One region of the Bradyrhizobium sp. LMG 9283 genome, then DNA from elsewhere that is predicted to be linked to it. Evidence: riboswitches for the same ligand, from Rfam matches in the RefSeq annotation. Region 1 holds a riboswitch; each other region holds the start of a gene.
The links. Region 1 has a riboswitch for cobalamin ahead of P6U29_RS35320 (ribonucleoside-diphosphate reductase subunit alpha). Riboswitches for the same ligand answer to the same signal wherever they lie in the genome.

Region 1 (5,097 bases):
GGCCTTGGGCCGGACCTGATCCGCCTGGGGTGGTCTATGCCTATGCACCGGGCCGCGGCGCCGTTCATGGCTTGCGGCTGCTTGAGGGCTATCGCGGCATCATCCACTGCGACGGCTATCAGGCTTACAAGACCATGACCCGAGAGACGCGTGCGGACGCCCTGTCCGGGACGCTCGCCTTCTGCTGGTCGCATCTGCGGCGCCAGTTTGTGAAGATCGAGCGGGAGGCTGCGCCGGCGCCAGCTCCGGTTGCCCGCGAGGCGCTCGCGCGCATTGCCCAGCTCTACGCGGTCGAGAAGGCACTGCGCGGCCGCTCTGCTTCCGAGCGCTGCGCCGGCCGACAAGCGCATGCCCGGCCTCTGGCTACAGCCTTGAAGCAGTGGTTTGAGGCCAAGCTTGATCACCTTGCGGGGAAGAGCGACACGGCGAAGGCTTTGCGTTATGCGCTACGCCATTGGGACGGCCTGACGCTCTACCTTGATGACGGGCGCATCGAGATGGACACGAATGCGGTCGAGCGTGCGATGCGGCCGATCAAGCTCAACGCCAAGAACTCCCTTTTTGCCGGTTGCGACGAAGGTGCCGAGAATTGGGCATTGCTGGCTTCGCTCATTGAGACCTGTAAGCTCAATGGCGTCAGTGCCGAGCACTGGCTCGCTGACGTTCTCGCCAAGCTCGTCAATGGTTGGCCTGCGGCGCGACTGGACGAACTGCTTCCCTGGGCATCGACCTATACGATGCATACACACGATCCGAGGCTGGCGGCATGAGCCTGAACACGACCGCGGTCCGGATCAAGGTGACCCTCAAGGATGTGAAGCCGGAGGTGATGCGTCGCCTTGTCGTACCCGTCACCCTGCGCCTTGATCGGTTGCATCTGACGCTTCAGGAGGCATTCGGCTGGACGAACAGTCACCTCTTCGAGTTCTTCGCTGGTGAGGTCCGTTGGGGGATTCTGATCCCCACAACGATTACGGCCACCAGCCCATGGATGCCCGCAAAGCGCGGCTTTGCGATATCGTTCGCGAGACCGGCGCCAAGACGATCCACTATCTCTATGACTTCGGCGACAGCTGGGACCATGTGATCAAGCTCGAAAAATGGTTCGAGAACACCACGACGGAGGGGCTTCCCTTCCTGCTCGAGGCCGCCGGCCGTTGTCCTCCGGAAGACGTCGGCGGTGCGCCAGGCTATGCCGAATACCTCGCCGCCATCAGCGACCCCGGCCATCCCGAGCACGAACACATGCGCCTCTGGGGCCCGGAGCGGTTCGATCCCAACGTCGTCGACCGGAAGGCGCTCGAAGCCGCCGTCAAGGCGTTGTCCGACACATGGATACCGCGGCGACGCGCCACGCGAACAAAATAGGCGTCAAGCGTCATTCAGAAGGGCTGCAGAGCTACGCTTACGCTTCATCGTTGGTCTCATGTCACGGTCGCCCAGCAATTCGGCACCGTCCCCTTGATCCTGAAGGCCGAGGTCTTCGAGAAGGCCGCGGAGACGCACCAGCATGACGCCGCGACCGCGACGCAGGGGGCTGCGGACGATCATGACCATTCGACGCACAGCCACGTCGACCACGACCACGGCACGGAAGCCTGGGAGCCGCGCGAAGGGCTCGAGCGCAACGCCTATACGGCTGCGGCCGATGTGCTGACCGCAATCGGCGCTGCTCTTGGCCGGCTTCTTCGCCGTCCGTAGCGGCGCGACTGGCAGCGGAGTTTCCTGGCACGAAGGCCTCTTGTGGGGCGGTCTTCACGGTCGCACCTGGGTTCGGCCTGCCCCCGGAATTGCCTGGCGTGCCGGCCGCGCCATTGCTGTCTCGCCAAATCTGGTGGCTCGCCGTGCTGGCGACGGCTGGAGGGCTTGCCTTGATCGCCTTTCGCCGTTCGGTGCCGGCGGCCATCGCCGGTGTGATCCTGCTGCTCTTGCCGCACCTGATCGGTGCGCCGGAGTTGGAGCACGTCGAGACCAACGTGCCGTCCTCGCTGTCGTACCAGTTCATGGTCGCGGTGACGCTGACGAGCCTGGTATTCTGGAGCCTATTGGGCGCGCTGACGAGCACGATCTTTGCGCGGCTCGATCGCGACTCGGCGTAGGTCTGGCCAGATCGCCGGGCCGGAACTCCCACATTCGACAACCAGTCTGAGCGGAAGCCTCAAACGAATCGTTGACACCCGTCCGCGAATACACCACATGTGGGGCGTCACGGTTCCGCTGGATCGCAAGATTTAGTGGCTAAGAGGGAAGCCGGTGAACTGCGCCTTTCGGCGCGGAATTCCGGCGCTGCCCCCGCAACTGTCAGCAGCGAGCTGCTTCCGACAATCGTCACTGGTGCTTTTTGCGCCGGGAAGACGGGAAGAAAGCTATGACCTGCGAGCCAGGAGACCTGCCGTGACGATCTGAACGTCCACGGGCGGGGTGTCCGGCGGTCGCTTGCATGCACCGTCCGGCGCTTTGCTGTCGGCGTTTCTGCGGCGTCCTTCCTTATCAGCCCCGTTCAAACATAACACGCGCATCACGGGGCCTATTGATGTCACTGAACCTGCACGACGCGGACACCGCTTCCGCACCCATCATCCAGTTGCGTCCGCAATCGCTTGCTGCTGCTGCGAGCGAGCCGGCGATGCAGATCATCCGCCGCAACGGAAAAGTTTCGCCGTTCGACTCCGCCAAGATCGCCGTCGCCATGACCAAGGCGTTCCTGGCGGTCGAGGGGACCAGCGCGGTCGCCTCGCGCCGCGTCCATGAGAGTGTCGAGCAGCTCACTGCCGAAGTCGTCACCGCGCTGATGCGGCGGGCAGGTGAAGGACGCACCTTCCATATCGAGGACGTGCAGGACCAGGTTGAGCTAGCCCTGATGCGCAGCGAACACCACAAGGTCGCGCGCGCCTATGTGCTGTACCGCGAGGAGCGTTCGCGCCAGCGCGCCGAGGAAGCCGCCGCCGAAGCCGAGCCCGCGGCAATGCCGTCCCTTCATGTCACGCTTGCCGACGGCTCGCGCGTCGGTCTCGACACCAAGCGCCTCGCCCTGATCATCGGCGAAGCCTGCGCCGGCCTCGATGGCGTGTCCGCCGCCCCTGTGCTCGCCGAAACCACGCGCAATCTCTACGACGGCATCAGTCAGGACGAATTGGCGCTGGCCGCGATCATGGCTGCGCGCACACTGGTCGAACAGGAACCGAATTACGCCTATGTCAGCGCGCGCCTGTTGCTTGACAAGCTCCGCGGCGAGGTGCTGTCCTATGTCCATGGCGTCCCGACGTCGGCCGCTCAGGCTGACATGGCGACGCGCTACGCCGAGTATTTTCTGGCCTATGTGAAGACGGGTATTGCGGCCGAACTGCTCGATCCTGAACTCGCCCGCTTCGACCTCGGCCGGATCGCCTCGGCGCTGAAGCCCGAGCGCGATTTGAACTTCCAGTTCCTCGGCCTCCAGACGCTGTACGACCGCTACTTCCTGCACGTGCATGGCAAACGCATCGAGCTACCGCAAGCCTTCTTCATGCGTGTCGCGATGGGCCTGGCCGTGCGCGAGATAGATCGCGAAGCCAGGGCTATCGAGTTCTACGACCTGCTGTCCTCGTTCGCCTTCATGGCCTCGACCCCGACACTGTTCAATTCGGGCACACTGCGCCCGCAGCTGTCCTCCTGCTTTCTTACGACCGTCTCGGACGACCTCGACGGCATCTTCGAGTCGGTCAAGGACAATGCGCTGCTCGCAAAATATTCCGGCGGCCTCGGCAATGACTGGACGCCGGTGCGCGGGCTCGGCGCCCACATCAAGGGTACCAATGGCGAGAGCCAGGGCATCATCCCGTTTCTGAAGGTCGCCAACGACACCGCCATCGCCGTCAACCAGGGCGGCAAGCGCAAGGGTGCGGTCTGCGCCTATCTGGAGACCTGGCACGTCGACATCGAGGAATTCCTCGATCTGCGCAAGAATACTGGCGACGACCGCCGCCGCACCCACGACATGAACACGGCGAGCTGGGTGCCGGACCTGTTCATGCAGCGCGTCGATACCGACGGCGAATGGACGTTGTTCTCGCCCGACGAGACGCCCGATCTGCATGATCTCTACGGTGAGGCGTTCAAGGCCGCCTATGAGTCGTATGAGGCCAAGGCAAAGGCCGGCGGCCTGCGCGTGTTCAAGACCGTACGGGCGACCGATCTCTGGCGCCGCATGCTGACGATGCTGTTCGAGACTGGCCATCCCTGGATCACCTTCAAGGATCCCTGCAATCTGCGCTCGCCGCAGCAGCACATGGGCGTGATCCATTCGTCGAACCTCTGCACCGAGATCACGCTCAACACCTCGGCTGACGAGGTCGCGGTCTGCAATCTCGGCTCCATCAACATGCTCGTTCATGTCGGTCCCGGTGGTCTCGACCAGGCCAAGCTGAAGCGGACGGTCACGACGGCCGTGCGGATGCTCGACAACGTCATCGACATCAATTTCTACACGATCCCGGAGGCGCGCCGTTCCAATATGCGCCATCGCCCGGTGGGCCTCGGCCTGATGGGCTTCCAGGAAGCGCTTCAGATCCAGCGCATTCCGACCGCGTCCGATGCAGCCGTCACCTTCGCCGATGTCAGCATGGAGGCGATTTCCTACCACGCGATCGAGGCCTCGTCGGATCTCGCCGCCGAGCGCGGACGCTATCCGAGCTTCGAGGGCTCGCTGTGGTCGAAGGGCGTCTTGCCGCTCGACTCCATCCAGCTGCTCGCCGACGCGCGCGGTGGTCTCGACGTCGATCGCTCCGCAACGCTCGATTGGGGTCGCCTGCGCAAGAAGGTCACTGCCAGCGGCATGCGCAACTCGAACGTCATGGCGATCGCGCCGACGGCGACCATCTCCAACATCTGCGGCGTTTCGCAGTCGATCGAACCGAACTACCAGAACCTGTTCGTCAAATCGAACATGTCCGGCGACTTCACGGTCGTGAACGAGTTCCTCGTGCGCGACCTGAAGGGGAGGGGGCTGTGGGACGAGGTGATGGTCTCCGACCTCAAATATTTCGACGGCAGCGTCGGCCAGATCGATCGCGTGCCCGACGATCTCAAGGCGCTCTACGCCACGGCCTTCGAGATCGA
Region 2 (5,097 bases), 710 kb from region 1:
AAAGAAGCGTTTTCCCATGCTTCAAATCCGGATCTATGATGCACAGACGAATGCGCGCGAGGAAATCTAGATCCGACTCAATTTGTTTCCCGATGCCTCGCGCACGGCTCCGGGGCACCTCGCCGCTCGGAAAAAGGGCCCGCCGTCACGGAGTATGCAGTTCCGTTCCCGGGTACCCTCTTAATCGGTTTCTTCGCAGCACTCGGTCCCGGGGTGCCGCCGGCGTCGCTATGCTCGCGCTCCTGAGGTGCCAGTCAGTCGCGCGATGCGCAGCGCACGCCGGATCAGGCTTGGGCCCGAGGCATCTCCAGGACCGGTCCCGTGAAGAATGGCATCGAGGGCTGTCCCCCCCCCCCGCCCCCCGCAGATTGGTGTCCTCTCAGTGCGTGGGGTGCGGCGGGGCCAAACCGGCTCTCGCACGCTGGCACGCGCCGCTGAGCCCGACTCCTCGCGGAAAGAGCCGAGCGCAATCGTGCTGTCCGACTTTTCCGATGACGTCTGAAGGCTGCGGGAGTGGCTCGCGGACTGTTGCGGAGCCGTAAACAGCGCGGCTTTAGAGCGCATATGTCCTGCGGTTGCTCCGAGGCGCTCGGCGCTGAAAGAGCCGCGACGCGATGTTGCTCTGCGCGACCATTAACGAGACCTTCGCCCCTCTAACTCTTCCCGTTCCTTTGACTCTATGCGATCGAACCAGGAGCCAGGCGGATAGGCCGCGATACGCTTGGCAAAGAAGGATTGCGGCTCCCAATCTTGACCTTCGCTCTTCTCGAAAGTGATGACCCCGTTGTGGGTAAAAGAGCGGGGCCCTGGCGTATCACAGTTCACCACAAGCAGAACGCGCCAGAGATCAGCTTTCTCGGTCGGCTTGTCGTTCTGCTTCGGCAAGTAGTCCACTCCAACAGGTTCAACGATAGTGCAGCGGCCCTGCCGCAGAAGATCGCCAAGCGGGCCTTGCGTGGTCGTCACAAAGTTGAAGTTGGCCGGGTCATGCAGAAAGCGGAGATTTGCGTCCCTTTCGCCATCCGTGATTTCACTGGCGATCAACGAGAGCGCCAGGGCGCGCCAGCCCAATTCCATCGGCTTTGCATAGGTCGACGCAAGTTCAATCGTCCCGTCGAGCGCGATCTTCCATGTGATAACGTACTGTTCGTCTGATTTATTGTCCCGGTGCCTGGTCCACGAAACGAAAACATATTCATGTCCGTCAAGTTCAGCGACGCCCCACATTCGAGGGACGAAGTGTGCCACCTTCGAGACGTTGGAGATAATTTGTTCTATCGTCTCACCATCTTGCGCTCGCCACGTTGATTTGACTCTTTCGACGAGGGGGCTGTCGATGGCGAGAACACTGTTGCTCATGGCAGCCAGCCCAGCCAGGCAGATCAGGCATCGACCGAGACAAAACCATAGCGCGCGTCTTCCAGACATTCTCTTCTTCATAACCGTCGGCCTATCGAGTTTCATCCACACGTCATTCCAAAGCGGGCAACCTTGAACCTGTTATGCGAGAGCGCAAGAAGCTAGCGGCGACGCGACGGGGCGACCGCGGTCCCGCGCGAGCATGCGCTCCCCTCTATGTCACGCGCCGCTAACTTCAGTTGCCAGCGACAGCCTCAATTTGCTGTGCTGGAAATGCCCAGCAGGAGGAGACTGGGCATGCCGAGGACTTGCATTCTTCGTGCCAGGTAATAGACGGAAGTTCGCACCGGTTTTGTGTCCTCTTTGTCGACTTTCCGACTTGCGCACGTCTCGATGTTTCCATTCAGCCTATCCATCGCGGCTTATGCATCCTCGCACGCGCCGGATATTCGACGGCGCAGGGGAACGCCTCGGTGCCAAGTTCCTGATGAGAATTGGGAGCACGTGTGCCGCCATTGAACCGTTTGGTTCGGTATCATTGCCGGAATATAGGCTTCGATCTCTGCCATGTCTTTGGGCACTCGCGGCCAAAAAGGCCATGGCGCGTTTGGCGCTCCTTTTGCGACATGCGGCGCTCCGGAATTCGAGAGCAGCCTCAAGGTGCGCTTTGCACTCGATGGCCAACGACGCGAAGCCGATCTTCACCACCGAGCATCTGGAATCTGGCTGGCACCGCAAATCAACGTGCTCGCCAGGTATGTTGCTGCCTTCGCCAGGTGTCTTGGGCCTAGTCAACACGCATCTTGTTGGTCGAGAAGGCAGCTGGATGGTGGACGTGCTCGAAGAACCGCTGGGAAGCCGGGACTCGCATTAAATGCGTTCTGCTCGAGGAAGCAGTCCCGACCACGCAAGCCGCATTTGTCCCTTCCACCGGATTGGCGTGCGGCCCCACGCGCAGGTAGCTCCGATGGTCATTCCGATATCGCTGATTGGCAAGCGCTTCTACGTCGTGTTCAACGATATAGATGCACGGTCATTCGCGTGGCAGATGTCGCAGCATTAGCTTGAGACATAATCTGAGAGGTTGACGGAAGAGTTCTCTTGCCGATAATCCAAGTCGTCGAGGTTCTCCGGTTTCCATTTGATCCGGAGCTAAGAGGGAAGCCGGTGAAAATGCCGGCGCTGCCCCCGCAACTGTGAGCGGCGAGCCGCTGTCCAACGATGTCACTGAAGCCTGCGCGGCTTCGGGAAGGCCGGACAGCAGCGATGACCCGCGAGCCAGGAGACCTGCCCCGACAATATATTCGTCCACGGGCGGGGTGTCCCGGTGGTACGTCAAGCAGCCGTCGCACGCGCGACGTCCCCTGCCTGCGTCCGCCATGGCCTTCGCCCCCAACTGGGGTTAACGCTATGTCTCTTCTCTCCCTTCCGGTTGCCACGCTCGGAACGCCACGCATCGGTCCAAGGCGCGAGCTCAAACTCGCACTAGAAAGCTACTGGGCCGGAAAAAGCAGCGAACAACAGTTGCTCGAGGACGCAGCTGGCCTGCGCGCCGCGAACTGGGCCCGTCAGAAATCTATCGGCGTCACGGTCATTCCATCGAACGATTTCTCGCTGTATGACCAGGTGCTCGACACAAGTGTCATGGTTGGCGCCATCCCGGAGATCTACGCCTCGAAAACCGAATCCGTTTCGCTCAAGACGTACTTCGCCATGGCCCGCGGTTCACAATGCGACGACCAGGATGCGAGTTGCGGTCACGGACCGCGCGGATTTGGCGCACCCGCGCAGGAGATGACGAAGTGGTTCGACACCAACTACCACTACATGGTCCCCGAGTTTCACAGGGGACAGACTTTCAGGCTATGCTCTCGCAAGCCGATCGAGGAGTATGAGGAAGCCAAGTCCCTTGGCTTTCAGACCCGCCCTGTCCTGATCGGGCCGGTCACATTCCTAAAGCTCGGCAAGAGTGCCGATCCTGCGTTCCAGCCACTCTCACTACTGGACGAACTGATACCGGCCTATATCGAAGTTCTGCAGGAATTGGCCAAACGTGGGGCAAATTGGGTTCAGTTCGACGAGCCCTGCCTGGTTGTTGATCTGGATGAGGGGGCGCGAAAATCTTTGCTCCATGCCTATGACCGGCTCGCCAAGGAGGGGCCGGCCATCAAGATCATGGTTGCCAGCTATTTCGGCGACCTCGGTGACAATCTGGACACCGCCTTGAGCCTGCCAGTTGCCGGACTTCACCTCGATCTGGTTCGAGCGCCACAGTTATTGGACCAGATCATTGCTGGCGGCCGAAGTGATCTCGTCATATCGCTCGGTGTCATCGACGGCCGGAATGTATGGCGGTCGAATTTGTCGTCGCTGCGCCGGAGGCTGGAACCCGCGATTGCGAAGCTTGGCAAGGATCGTGTACAGATCGCCCCATCCTGCTCGCTGCTTCACGTGCCGGTCGACGTTGAACTCGAGGCCGGGCTCGCTCCCGACGTGAAGAGCTGGCTTGCTTTTTCGGTTCAGAAGATGCGTGAACTTGCGATCCTGGCGCGGGCACTCGCAGGCGACCAGAATGTTGCGCTAGCTCTTGCCGAGTCGGAATGTGCCGCGACTGTCCGCCGGAGTTCGCCGAAAATCCGTGATGCCAATGTCGCTGTCCGGATGAGAGCGATCGACCAGGGCACGCGCCGGCGCGCCAGCCCATTTGCCCGTCGTGCCGAGATCCAAAGCAATCGTTTCGGACTACCGCCTTTTCCTACCACGACGATCGGATCGTTTCCGCAGACCACAGAGGTCCGGAATGCCCGTGCGGCGCATGCGCGAGGCGCGATGAGCGACGAGCAATACGACGGGTTCCTCAAGGAGGAGACTGCGCGCGCCGTACGTTGGCAGGAGGACATCGGACTTGACGTCCTCGTGCACGGCGAGTTCGAGCGCAATGACATGGTGCAGTACTTCGGCGAGCAACTCGCCGGGTTCGCCTTTACCAGGAACGGATGGGTGCAATCTTACGGCTCGCGCTGCGTCAGGCCACCGATCCTGTTCGGCGATGTAGTGCGGTCGAAGCCTATCACCGTAGAGTGGTGGCGCTACGCGCAATCACTAACCAAGAAGCCGATGAAGGCGATGTTGACCGGACCGGTGACGATCTTGAACTGGTCCTTTGTTCGCGATGATATTCCTAAAAGCGAGGTCTGCCGCCAGATTGCGCTCGCGATCCGAGACGAAGTCCGCGATCTCGAGAATGCTGGGGCAACCATGATCCAGATCGACGAAGCTGCACTCCGCGAAGGATTGCCGTTGCGTCGATCGGAGTGGACGGCTTATCTCGACTGGGCCGTGGATTGCTTCCGCATCTGCTCATCGGGCGTCGCCGATCAAACGCAAATTCATACGCATATGTGCTACTCGGAGTTCAACGACATCATCGGTGCGATCGCTGCAATGGATGCGGACGTCATCTCGATCGAGACGTCGCGCTCGAAAATGGAACTACTCGACGCCTTCAGGAACTACGAATATCCAAATCAGATCGGGCCGGGCGTGTACGACATCCACTCTCCACGCGTTCCCGAGACGGGCGAAATGAAGGAGCTGATGGCGTTGGCTCGGACACGGCTGCAGGATTCGCAGCTCTGGGTCAATCCGGACTGCGGCCTGAAGACGCGCAAATGGGAGGAGGTTCGGCCGGCCCTAGCGAACATGGTCGCTGCCGCCCGCGAACTGCGCGCTGCATCC
Region 3 (5,097 bases), 1.9 Mb from region 1:
GAGGCCGACGATCACGACATCACGAAACCGCGGGTGGGCCGCCAAGACCGGAAAATCGAGTTTGTGCAACCCACTGTAAAGCCAGCGGTAGGCGCGCCGCGACGGATCCAGTCTTTGCAGCATGCCGCCATCGGCGCCATCAATGTCGAACCAGAGGTCGCCGCCACAGCGCGAGCGGTAGACTGGTGCACCCGGCATTGCGGATAGCGCGGGGTAGTCGTCGTTATCAGGAAGGACGGACGGTGGGCCGCAGCCGACCGTAAGCCGCCCCGTCAGAGCCTGAATCTCGTGCACATCAAGGAATCCCGTGTGTCCATCCCGCGGCGCATCGCCTCTCCTGACCAACGCCTGACGGTCAAGGGCAACGCGATCGCGCCGATAGACATAGCCGTTGAAGGCGAACCATTCGACCTCGCCAGCCGAGGAGGATAATGGCTGGCGATCGAGCGATGAGGCCTCGCTCCAATCCGGCACGGCGTTCATCACGCTGGCCTCCGTCGCGGTCAACTGCCCGCGCGAGAACAGCCGCCCGTGATCCATCGAGAGCCAGCCACTGAAGATCCAGGTCAGCACGAAGGCCATCGCTGCCAAGCCGAGCAGGTGATGCAAGGCATGCCAGCCACGATAAGGCGAGGAGATTTGCCGCTTGTGAATCCTGATCCGCACGATCCCGAGCACAGCGCCCAGCACAGCCGCGATCAGGGCCAGCAGCGATAGCGACCACACCAGCCGATCCCATAGCGCCCAGTTGCTTCTCAGAACAGTCGGATAGATCCAGTGCAGCACGCTGCCTGCAAGATTCCAGCCGCGCTCGCGCCGCGTCGTATCCAAGACGATCTCACCGGTGAGCGACGAGACGTAGACTTCCGTCCCGGCGGTATCGCCGAGGGCCACGCGAAACAGGGGTCGATGACGATCGAAGCCGTTCGGTACGCTCCACTGATCGTAATCCGCACGGCCGACAATCGTCGCATGCGAGGCATCGATCTCGCGCTGGCGTGCATGAGCCTGCGCAACGGCCAGTGCGACATCAGCGGATTTCACCGACGCGTCGTTCCCGTCGGCCGCGCGGATCGCGCGCTGACGCGAGGGACCCGAGACAATGTAGACCGCGCCGTCGCTCCGCTGGATCAGCCGAACGCGCGTGGCATCCGCGATCCCGCTCGCAGCAACGGCGTCCGCGACCGAAATCCTCGTCTCTCCATGCACCGGCATGAGTCCGGCAAATCGCTCCGCTTCCGTCAGCGACGGAAACGGAACGAATTGCATCACGATTCCGCTCGCGAACCACATCGCGAACAGCAGGCAGAACGCAATCCCGAGCCAGCGGTGCAAGAGGACGATCGCGCCCATCATACGCTCCCGGCCTCACCATTTGAACGCCGCCGAGATCTCGTAGGTGCGCGGCGCGCCCAGCAGGATCTGGTCGGGATAGAACGGATCGCCCCAGATGGCGTAGCGCTTGTCGGTGATGTTGCGGACACGGAAGGTCAGGCGGGCCTGGTCGACTGCATTGAACACCGTTTTGGGGATGTCGACGAAGGCATAGACGTCGGCCACCGTGTAGGACTTCATCGTCACGACGTTGGCATCGGTGTTGTAGCGGTCGCCGATATGACGGCCGGTGATGCCGAGCTCCACCGGCCAGGGCGTGAAGAAGCGCCAGGACGCGCCGGCATTCGCAACGATGCGCGGCACGTTCGGCGGCGTGTTACCGGAGAACGAGCCGCCGACGAAATTGTAGTCGGCATAGCGCGCATCGACATAGGCGATGTTGCCCCACAGCCGCAGCGGCTCGATCGGACGCACCGAGGCGGCAAGCTCGACGCCCTTGGACTCCTGCCGTCCGGCGATATTCAACTGCATGCCGCCGGCCGCCGCATAGACGTTCTTGCGCAGGATGTCGTAGGCCGAGAACGACCATTCCGCCCGGTTGTCCCAGAACAGGTGCTTGACCCCGGTCTCATAGGTGCGCGCGGTGGTCAGGTCGAGCGGCTGGGTCGGACCGAGCAGGAAGATGTTGTTGGCTGCGATGTCGGCGCCGGTGGCGTACTGGCTGAAGAAGGTCAAGCCAGGAACGGCCTCCCAGGTGTAGCCGATGCGGCCCGTCACCGGCGCCCAGTCCTTGGTGAATGGAAAGCCGGCCTTCTCTAACCCGTTCTTGTCGGTCGAGTTGCGGTCGAGCCCGATGTGCTCGACACGCAGGCCACCGATCAGCGCGAAGCTGCGCGTCAGTTTCAGACGGTCCTCGAACGACAGCGCCTCGTTGTCGATGCGCGCCGTCTGCTGCTGCGTCGTGAGCAGGCCGTAAAAGCCGCGGTTGGGATCGACCAGCGAAACGGAATCGCCGGGAAAGTTTGCCGCGCCGGGCCTAATAAAATCGAGATAGCTCGACGAGAGCGTCGTGACCAGCCGGTTGTCCAAGCCCGCGATATTCGTGTCCCAGATCAGGTCGGTGATGTTGCCGACCAGACGCTGGCTGTGTGCGACATAGAAGCGTTCGCGATCGACCAGGTTCGTGGTGGAATTGAAGGCTTCGATCTCGTTGTTGAACCAGCTCCGTTCCGCACCGTAGCCATAGGCCTGGCTTTTCAGCGTCAGATCAGGCGCCAGCTTCAGCTCAAAGCCGCCGCGCAGCCACACCTCCTGGGCGACGTTACGATTGTCGAGGACGTTGTAGTTGGTGTTGAAGGTGCGGTCGTCGATCGTGACGGCACTGAGATTGGTCCCGTTGTAGTTGGAGATGTAATTGCCGGACACGATCCCGCTCGTCGCGTGCGAACCGCTGAAGGCGACCGGCACCAGCGGCGCGCCCCAATAGGCTTTCGAGCGATCCTCCCGGTACTCGAGCGCGCCCCAGATCTTGAGACTGTCGGAGACACGGTAATTGAGCTGGCCGGACGTGCCGAACGTCTTGATATTAGTATCGTCGGCAAAGCCGTTGAGCATGGAACGGCTGATATCGAAGCGATAGTCCAGCCCCTGCACATTGGTGCTGCCGCCGGAGCCGTAATGCGCACGGAACGAGTTCAGCGAGTCCCAGGAGAAATCGGCTTCGTTGCGGATCGCTCCGGTGTGCGGCTGCTTGGTGACGAAGTTGATCGCGCCGCCCGCGGCGCCCTCGCCTGAGATCAGCGAAGCCGGGCCTTTCAGGAATTCCACGGCCTCCAGATTGGCTGTGTCGACGATCCGCGAGGTCATGTTCTGCGGACCGATCTTGATGCCGTTGTAGAGCGTGTTGATCTGGCTGTTGGTGAAGCCGCGCATGGAAAAGGCGGAAGGCTCGGCGGGATTGTCCCCTGAGGTGACGCCGACCGCCCCCTGCGCCACCTCGGACACGGTGCGAAAGCCCTGCTCGCGCATGGTCTCGGCCGAGATCACCTCGACGGTCGCGGGCGTCTGCCGCACGGTCAGGCCGAGCCGCGAGGCGCTTTCGGCCACCGCGTTGCTGTTGAGCGGCGTCTGCGCTGCCGCGATCGGCACGACGGGTCTGGGCGCTGCGGATGCGGGTGCTGGCCTGTGTGCAACCGCACGACGTGCGCTCTGCGCCTCCCGGCCCACCGGTCTCGCCTGCTTGCGCGATTTAGCGGGCGACACCTCAACGGGCGGCAGCGGCTCTCGGGCCTGCTGCGCCAGCGCGACGGGCAGATCGGCGGCTGCAAACGATGCAAAGGCCAGGGAGGCAAGCAGGAAGCGGCGCGGTCGTGCGATACGGATGGAAGACACGGTACAAACCTCGGTATGACGTCAGTGGCACGTCACAGCGAACGAGGTCTCACCCTTGGCCTTGAGCCGTCCGATGAAGCCGAATGTCTGTACTCCCCGACCGACATCTTCGCGTGTGACCACGGCTGACGGCAGGTCTCCTGGCTCGCGGGTCATGACCGCTTCGTCGCCTTCCCGGGACCGAGGACCCAGTGGCTCGTGACGAAGGATTATCCGCTCACAGTTGCGGGGGCAGCCACGGCATTGGGGACAACGCCCCGCACCGCATTCCCTTTTCATTCCCTCTCGGGAAAACCGTCGCGAGCATCTAGGATTACCACCAAGACAGAGTCAATGTGGCAGTTGCGGCGTTGTGGCCACGGCAACCAACTTCCTTGGAGATGAGCATGGAAGGCGAGACCTTCCTCTGGTTGATACGGCATGCGGCCGTCGAGGGCGTCGCCGGGACGATCCATGCAGCCGATGCGCCGGCGGATCTCGGCGATCACGCGGCATTGGCGGCTCTGCGGCAGCACTTGCCGCCGGATGCCGCCAGCTATGCCAGCCCGTCGCGGCGCACCGTCGAGACGGCGCGCGCACTGGGGCTCACACCGGAGTTGGTCAGCGAATTCCGCGAGCAGGATTTCGGCGACTGGACCGGCCATCGTCATGACGAGCTCGCCGCGACCGGTGGCGATGCCTATGCGCAGTTCTGGCGCGATCCGGCGTGCGGACGGCCGCCGAACGGCGAAAGCTTTGCGGATCAGGTCGCGCGCGTGCGGCTGGGTCTGTCGCGGATTGGCGCCGGCTCCGCAGCGCTGGTCGTACATTCCGGCACCATCCGCGCCGCGCTCTGCATCGCGCTGGACCTGACACCGCAAGCCGCGTTGCGCTTCGTGATCGACCCGCTGTCGCTCACCCGGATCGACCGGCTCGCGGGCGGCTGGCGCGTCGTCTCCGTCAATCAGTGCATCAGCTAGGCCGATCCGGTACGTTGGCCTGTGCGAACGTCGCCATGCCGTTGTGAAGCGCACAGGCCGAGCGGACCAGCGGCAGCGCGATGGCGGCGCCCGATCCCTCGCCAAGCCTGAGATCGAGGCTGATCAGCGGCTGCACGTTGAGCGCGCGCAACACCAACCGATGCCCCTGCTCTGCTGACTGATGCGACGGCAACAGAAACGGCTGGCAGGACGGATTGAGACGCGCCGCCGCCAGCGCCGCGACCGACACGATGAAGCCGTCGATCAATACGGGAACGCGGCGCTGCGCGGCCGCAATGATCGCGCCTGAGATCGCCGCGATCTCGAGGCCGCCGACCGCGCACAGGATCTTTTCGGCCGAAGCTCCGGCAACGCTGTGGCGTGCGATCGCCGCATCGATCACCCGCGCCTT
Region 4 (5,097 bases), 1.9 Mb from region 1:
GGCGCCCCACCAAATGTGGAGCCCGGCCGGGTCGAGCGACTGAAACGCCGTGCCGCCGTCGAGCATCACCGCCACGGTATCGACGCCTTGCGGCCAGCCGCCTTCGCGCAAGCGCCGCCCCGTCGTGACCAGGAACGGCTCGCCGATGTCATTGAGTGGCAGCGCATGCGCGGCGCACAGCGCCTGGATCGAGGTGATGCCTGGCACAACTTCGATATGCGGCAACGGATGGAGCCGCCGCGCGATGCGCAACGAGGAGTCGTAGAGCGACGGGTCGCCCCAGATCAGCAGCGCGACCTTGCCCTCGCCTGCGAGATGCCTCGCAATGGTCTGCGACCAGGTCGCGGCAACCGCATCGTGCCAATCGTCGACGCCCTTGCGGTAATCAGCTTCACCGGCATCGCGCACGGGAAGATCGAATTCGGCGATGACTGTCTTGTCGCTGGTGAGCACGTCCGCGCAGATCATCCGTCTGAGATCCGCAAGATCGGACTTCGCAGCCCCCTTGCGCGGGATCAGGACGAGATCGGCCGCGTTGATGGCTTGAATCGCGGCGCGCGTGAGCTGCTCGGGATTGCCGCAACCGATACCTATCAGAGAGAGCGTGAGCATCGCGAGCGCGATGGGCGGCCGCAGCGGCCGCCCTTTCGCTGGTCTCTCAGGCCGCGTTGTGCAGGCGCGGCGTGACGAGGCCGGGCGCGGTGACGCCACGCAGCGACTTCGCCAGCGCCAGCACGGCGAGATCGGCGAGCGGCTCGATCACGACGACCAGCGCATAGGACCCGGCAAACGCCGCGATGTTGGCGAGGTTGGTCGCACCGAAGCCGGAGCCATAGAGCGCCCAGAACGCCACCCAGGCGACAATGCCGGACTGATAGGCGGTCGAGAGCGCCAGCGCCTGGCGGTATTGCAGATCGACGTAAGCGGTATTGCGCGGAATGATCCGCGTCGCGAGCGCCTGGATCGCAAACAGCGGCACCAGGAGCGTGGTGACGTTCATGCCGTATTGCGGCAGATCGGTCGGCACAAACAACACGCCCTGGAGCAATAGGCCGAACGCGAGGCCGAAGGCCGCGGGCGCAGCACCAAACAGCAGGAACAGGGTCGAGCCGAGGATGAAGTGCACCTCGGACACGCCGACCGGGAAGTGCGGCAGGATTTGGAAGAAGGTGAAGACAAGGCCGGTGGTGGCGAGCGTGCGTGCCGCGAACGAGCCGACGCCCTGCTCGCGGACGGTCTCGGCCGCCAGCTTCAACGCAACGCCGCCTGCGGCGATGCCGGTTGCATAACTCAACACGAGCTTGGCGCCCGTCACGACCCCGGGTTCGATATGCATGGCTCAATTCCTTCCTGCCGTCACACCCGACGGCGTTGGCCTCAAAACGTGCAGGGCCGGTCTCCTGGCTCGCGGCTCACTGGGGTTCTCCGGCCTTCCCGGACCTTGCGGCCCAGTGGCTGATCGGAGCCCCTCACCGCTTACAGTCGCGGGGGCGGCTGGGGTTTTGGGCGCCGCAATTGGGTCCGCCCACCCCCATTCCCGATTATGCTCCGGCGCTTTGCGCCGCGTTGAGCACCATGCCTCTCTTGTGTGCCCCTTTCGCGGAGCCGGCGTCAAGGGGCGAACGGCTGCGGGAGCCGTCATGACGGATAATCCCCCGCCAGCGCGCCGAACAGGATCACGGCCGCAGTGGAAGCGGCGCCGCCGCGCGCAAGTTGCTCGGCGAGCTCGACAATCGTGGTGCGGACCAGCCGTTCGTCGGGTCGTCCGAGGGATTCAGCGAACAGTGCCGGGGTGGTTGGCGCGAGGCCATGCGCGATCAATTTTGCGGCAAGCGCCGGAAAGGTGCGCCGGCCCATATAGACCACAGTCGTCGCCTCAGGGTCTGCCAGCGCCGCCCAGTTCAGGTTGGGCGGCAGCTCGCCGGTGACATCAGCGCCGGTGATGAACTGTACCCGTCGCGAGGTGTGCCGTCGGGTCAGCGGAATTCCTGCTTGCGCCGCGGCGACGCAAGCTGAGGTGACGCCGGGAACGATCTCGTAGCCGATGCCGGCCTCGCGCAGCGTCTCGATCTCTTCCTCGAGCCGGCCGAAAATGCCAGCATCGCCCGACTTCAGCCGCACCACACGCGCGCCGGTTGCGGCATAGTCGACCAAGAGACGGTTGACGTGGTGTTGCTTGGTCGAAGGACGCCCGGCCCGCTTTCCCACCGCGACAAGATTGGCGCCGGGCCGGGCAAGATCGAGGATCGCGCCCGAGGCAAGGTCGTCATAGAGCACGACGTCCGCCTCGCGCAGCCGCGCGGCGCCCTTCACGGTGAGGAGCTCGGGATCGCCAGGGCCGGCGGAGACGAAGGAGACAAAACCGCTCACCGGTCCTCCGCGATCAGATGAAAGAACGTGCCAGTGGCATGGCCGCGGCGCGAGCCGGTCTCGGCAATGACGGTGCCGGTTGCATCGTGCACGACGGCCAACGGCGTATCAGGCTGGGCAAGGATGGTCGAATAGTGGAACTCGTGGCCGCGCAGGCGCGCGCCGACCTCATGCCCCGGCATCGGCGCAGCCAGTTCGGCGAGGCGATAGCCCAGATGCATGCGGCGCTTGGCAAAGCTGGTCTCCAGGCCGAGCAGCCCCGCCATCTCATGGCGGACGCCGTCGGCATCGGTCAAAGCGGCACCCAGCACCATATAGCCCCCGCATTCGCCATGCACCGGCCGCGTCTCCGCGAAGCCGCGAAGGCCACTGCGAAAGCGTGCATTGGCCGCGATCTTGCCAGCATGAAGCTCGGGATAGCCGCCCGGCAGCCAGCACACATTGGCGCCTGCGTCGGGCGCTTCATCGGCCAGCGGCGAGAACGGCAATATCTCGGCGCCGGCCGCGCGCCAGGCTTCCAGCATGTGCGGATAGACGAAGGAGAATGCCGCATCGCGGGCGAGGGCAATGCGCTGACCGGGCGGCGTCACGTTCAGGCCGTTCGCCGCAGCTTGCGGCGACCAGCTCGCTGCCGAACGCAGGACTGCGTCAAGATCGACATGTTCGGCAACGAAGCGCGCGGCCTCGTCGATCAGATTGCCGATCTCCGCCTGCTCCTCGGCCTGTACGAGGCCAAGATGCCGCTTCGGCAGGCTGATCTCGGCATGGCGCGGCAGCGCACCGAACACGGCAATGCCGGCATCGTTCAGCGCGCGCCGCACGAGATCTTCGTGACGCGGGCTGGCGACGCGGTTGAGCACGATCCCTGCAAGGCGCACGCCGGGGCGATAGTCGCGAAGGCCCGCGGCAATCGCGGCCGCAGTCTGCGCCTGCCCAGAGGGATCGATCACCAGCACCACCGGCCAACCCAGCATCTCCGCGATATCGGCGGTGGCGCCGGTGCCGGAGACACCACGCGGGGCAACACCGTCGAACAGGCCCATCGAGCCCTCGGCAAGCACGACGTCGGCATCGGCACCGCGGCTGACGAGATGCGCAATGCTCACGCGATCCATCGCCCAGCTGTCGACGTTGACGGAGGCGCGCCCCGTGGCGGCGGCGTGGAACGCGGGATCGATATAGTCGGGTCCGCTCTTGAAGCACTGCACGTTCAGGCCGCGATTGCGCCAGGCGCGGGCGAGCGCCAGCGTCAGCGTGGTCTTGCCGACGCCGGAGGCAGGTGCGGAGATGACGAGACCGGCCGCCATCACGACGCCTCCGGAAAGCGCGGCTCTGCTCCGACCGGCCGGTAGCGGCGGTCGTAATCGACGGCATAAAGACGGCTCTCGTCAAAATCCTCAGCACCAAGCGTCCTGCCGACCAGGATCAACGCCGTGCGCTCCATCTCGCCGCCCACGGCCGCATTGAGGGTGCCGAGTGTCGCGCGGACCATGCGCTGATCCGGCCAGCTCGCGCGCCACACGATCGCGACGGGGCAGTCCGCACCATAGTGAGGCGTCAGCTCGGCCACGACCTTGTCGAGCAGATGGATCGACAGGTGGATCGCCAGCACCGCGCCGGTCGCGGCGAACGCGGCGAGCTTCTCGCCTTCGGGCATCGCGCTGGCGCGTCCCGGCGTGCGCGTCAGCACCACAGTCTGAGCCAAGCCGGGCAAAGTCAGTTCGGTCTCTAGCGCCGCCGCGGCAGCCGAGAACGAGGGCACGCCGGGTGTCACCGTGTAGGGGATCCCGAGCGCACGCAAACGGCGGAGCTGCTCGCCCATCGCCGACCAGATCGAGAGATCGCCGGAATGCAGCCGCGCGACGTCCTTGCCCTCGGCATGCGCAGCCGCAATCTCCGCGATGATCTCGTCGAGCGACAGCGGCGCGGTGTTGACGATGCGCGCACCAGGCGGGCAATGCGCCAGCACGCCCGCCGGCACCAGCGAGCCCGCATAGAGGCAGACCGGAGAGGCGGCGATCAAATCGCGGCCGCGCAGCGTCAGCAAATCGGGCGCGCCCGGCCCGGCGCCGATGAAATGCACGGTCATGCGCCGTCTCCTTCCGCGATCGCGGCGGTCGCGGTGCGATCCTGCGAGACCACACGCGTCGCAATCAGCCGCGCGCGAGGACCGGCTGCAGCGAGCGCCGCGGCTTCGGCGACTGATCCCGTGCCGAACTTCTCCGCGACGAGATTCGAGTTCGTGAGCGTGTCGATATCCGCCAGCCTATCGGCCGGAACCGCCATGATCGGCACACCGCACTCACGCGCGAGTTGCTTCAGCACCTCGGCGTTGGCCTTGTCGGTGACGGTTGCCATCGCCGCAAGCCCCTCGGGGCCGCCCGCCGCCAGAAGCGCTTCGCGCAGCGAAGCCAGCGTGACGTCCTTTCTGAACCCGAGCCCGGCAACCTTCATCGGACCGTACTCCACTGCACCACGGGCCGCGCGGCCTCCCACGACCGGTAGCGGCCGAGCGGAGCGGCATGTGCGATCTCGACCCGCATCAGCTCGCCGCCATGGCGCTGGTGCAGCTCACCGAGCAGCGCTTCCGTCTCCAGCGTCACCGCATGCGCCACGAGCCGTGTACCACCTGAGAGGCGCGACCAGATCGCGTCGAACATTGTGCTATCGAGGCCACCGCCGATGAAGACGGCGTCCGGCGCGTCCAGCGTAGCGAACGCCTCGGGC

Region 2: it holds a riboswitch for cobalamin, as region 1 does, so the genes downstream of both, metE (5-methyltetrahydropteroyltriglutamate--homocysteine S-methyltransferase) here and P6U29_RS35320 (ribonucleoside-diphosphate reductase subunit alpha) in region 1, are expected to answer to the same signal.
Region 3: it holds a riboswitch for cobalamin, as region 1 does, so the genes downstream of both, P6U29_RS26875 (TonB-dependent receptor) here and P6U29_RS35320 (ribonucleoside-diphosphate reductase subunit alpha) in region 1, are expected to answer to the same signal.
Region 4: it holds a riboswitch for cobalamin, as region 1 does, so the genes downstream of both, P6U29_RS26895 (energy-coupling factor ABC transporter permease) here and P6U29_RS35320 (ribonucleoside-diphosphate reductase subunit alpha) in region 1, are expected to answer to the same signal.

Annotation. Positions count from the first base shown of each region.
Region 1 covers NZ_CP120691.1:7,575,754-7,580,850, reverse strand. Annotated here, with positions in the region: gene tnpC (IS66 family transposase) at 1-770, shown strand, start outside; gene P6U29_RS35340 (plasmid pRiA4b ORF-3 family protein) at 767-1,087, shown strand; gene P6U29_RS35335 (plasmid pRiA4b ORF-3 family protein) at 988-1,368, shown strand; gene P6U29_RS35330 (hypothetical protein) at 1,462-1,701, shown strand; gene P6U29_RS35325 (CbtA family protein) at 1,800-2,099, shown strand; cobalamin riboswitch at 2,193-2,412, shown strand; gene P6U29_RS35320 (ribonucleoside-diphosphate reductase subunit alpha) at 2,534-5,097, shown strand, end outside.
Region 2 covers NZ_CP120691.1:6,869,610-6,874,706, reverse strand. Annotated here, with positions in the region: gene P6U29_RS32275 (hypothetical protein) at 1-70, shown strand, start outside; gene P6U29_RS32270 (nodulate formation efficiency C protein) at 634-1,464, opposite strand; cobalamin riboswitch at 2,466-2,669, shown strand; gene metE (5-methyltetrahydropteroyltriglutamate--homocysteine S-methyltransferase) at 2,770-5,097, shown strand, end outside.
Region 3 covers NZ_CP120691.1:5,658,260-5,663,356, forward strand. Annotated here, with positions in the region: gene P6U29_RS26870 (PepSY domain-containing protein) at 1-1,356, opposite strand, end outside; gene P6U29_RS26875 (TonB-dependent receptor) at 1,369-3,726, opposite strand; cobalamin riboswitch at 3,839-4,040, opposite strand; gene P6U29_RS26880 (histidine phosphatase family protein) at 4,113-4,685, shown strand; gene cobT (nicotinate-nucleotide--dimethylbenzimidazole phosphoribosyltransferase) at 4,678-5,097, opposite strand, start outside.
Region 4 covers NZ_CP120691.1:5,664,134-5,669,230, forward strand. Annotated here, with positions in the region: gene cobF (precorrin-6A synthase (deacetylating)) at 1-612, opposite strand, end outside; gene P6U29_RS26895 (energy-coupling factor ABC transporter permease) at 659-1,336, opposite strand; cobalamin riboswitch at 1,373-1,593, opposite strand; gene cobA (uroporphyrinogen-III C-methyltransferase) at 1,639-2,370, opposite strand; gene P6U29_RS26905 (cobyrinate a,c-diamide synthase) at 2,367-3,677, opposite strand; gene cobM (precorrin-4 C(11)-methyltransferase) at 3,677-4,459, opposite strand; gene P6U29_RS26915 (cobalamin biosynthesis protein) at 4,456-4,824, opposite strand; gene cbiE (precorrin-6y C5,15-methyltransferase (decarboxylating) subunit CbiE) at 4,821-5,097, opposite strand, start outside.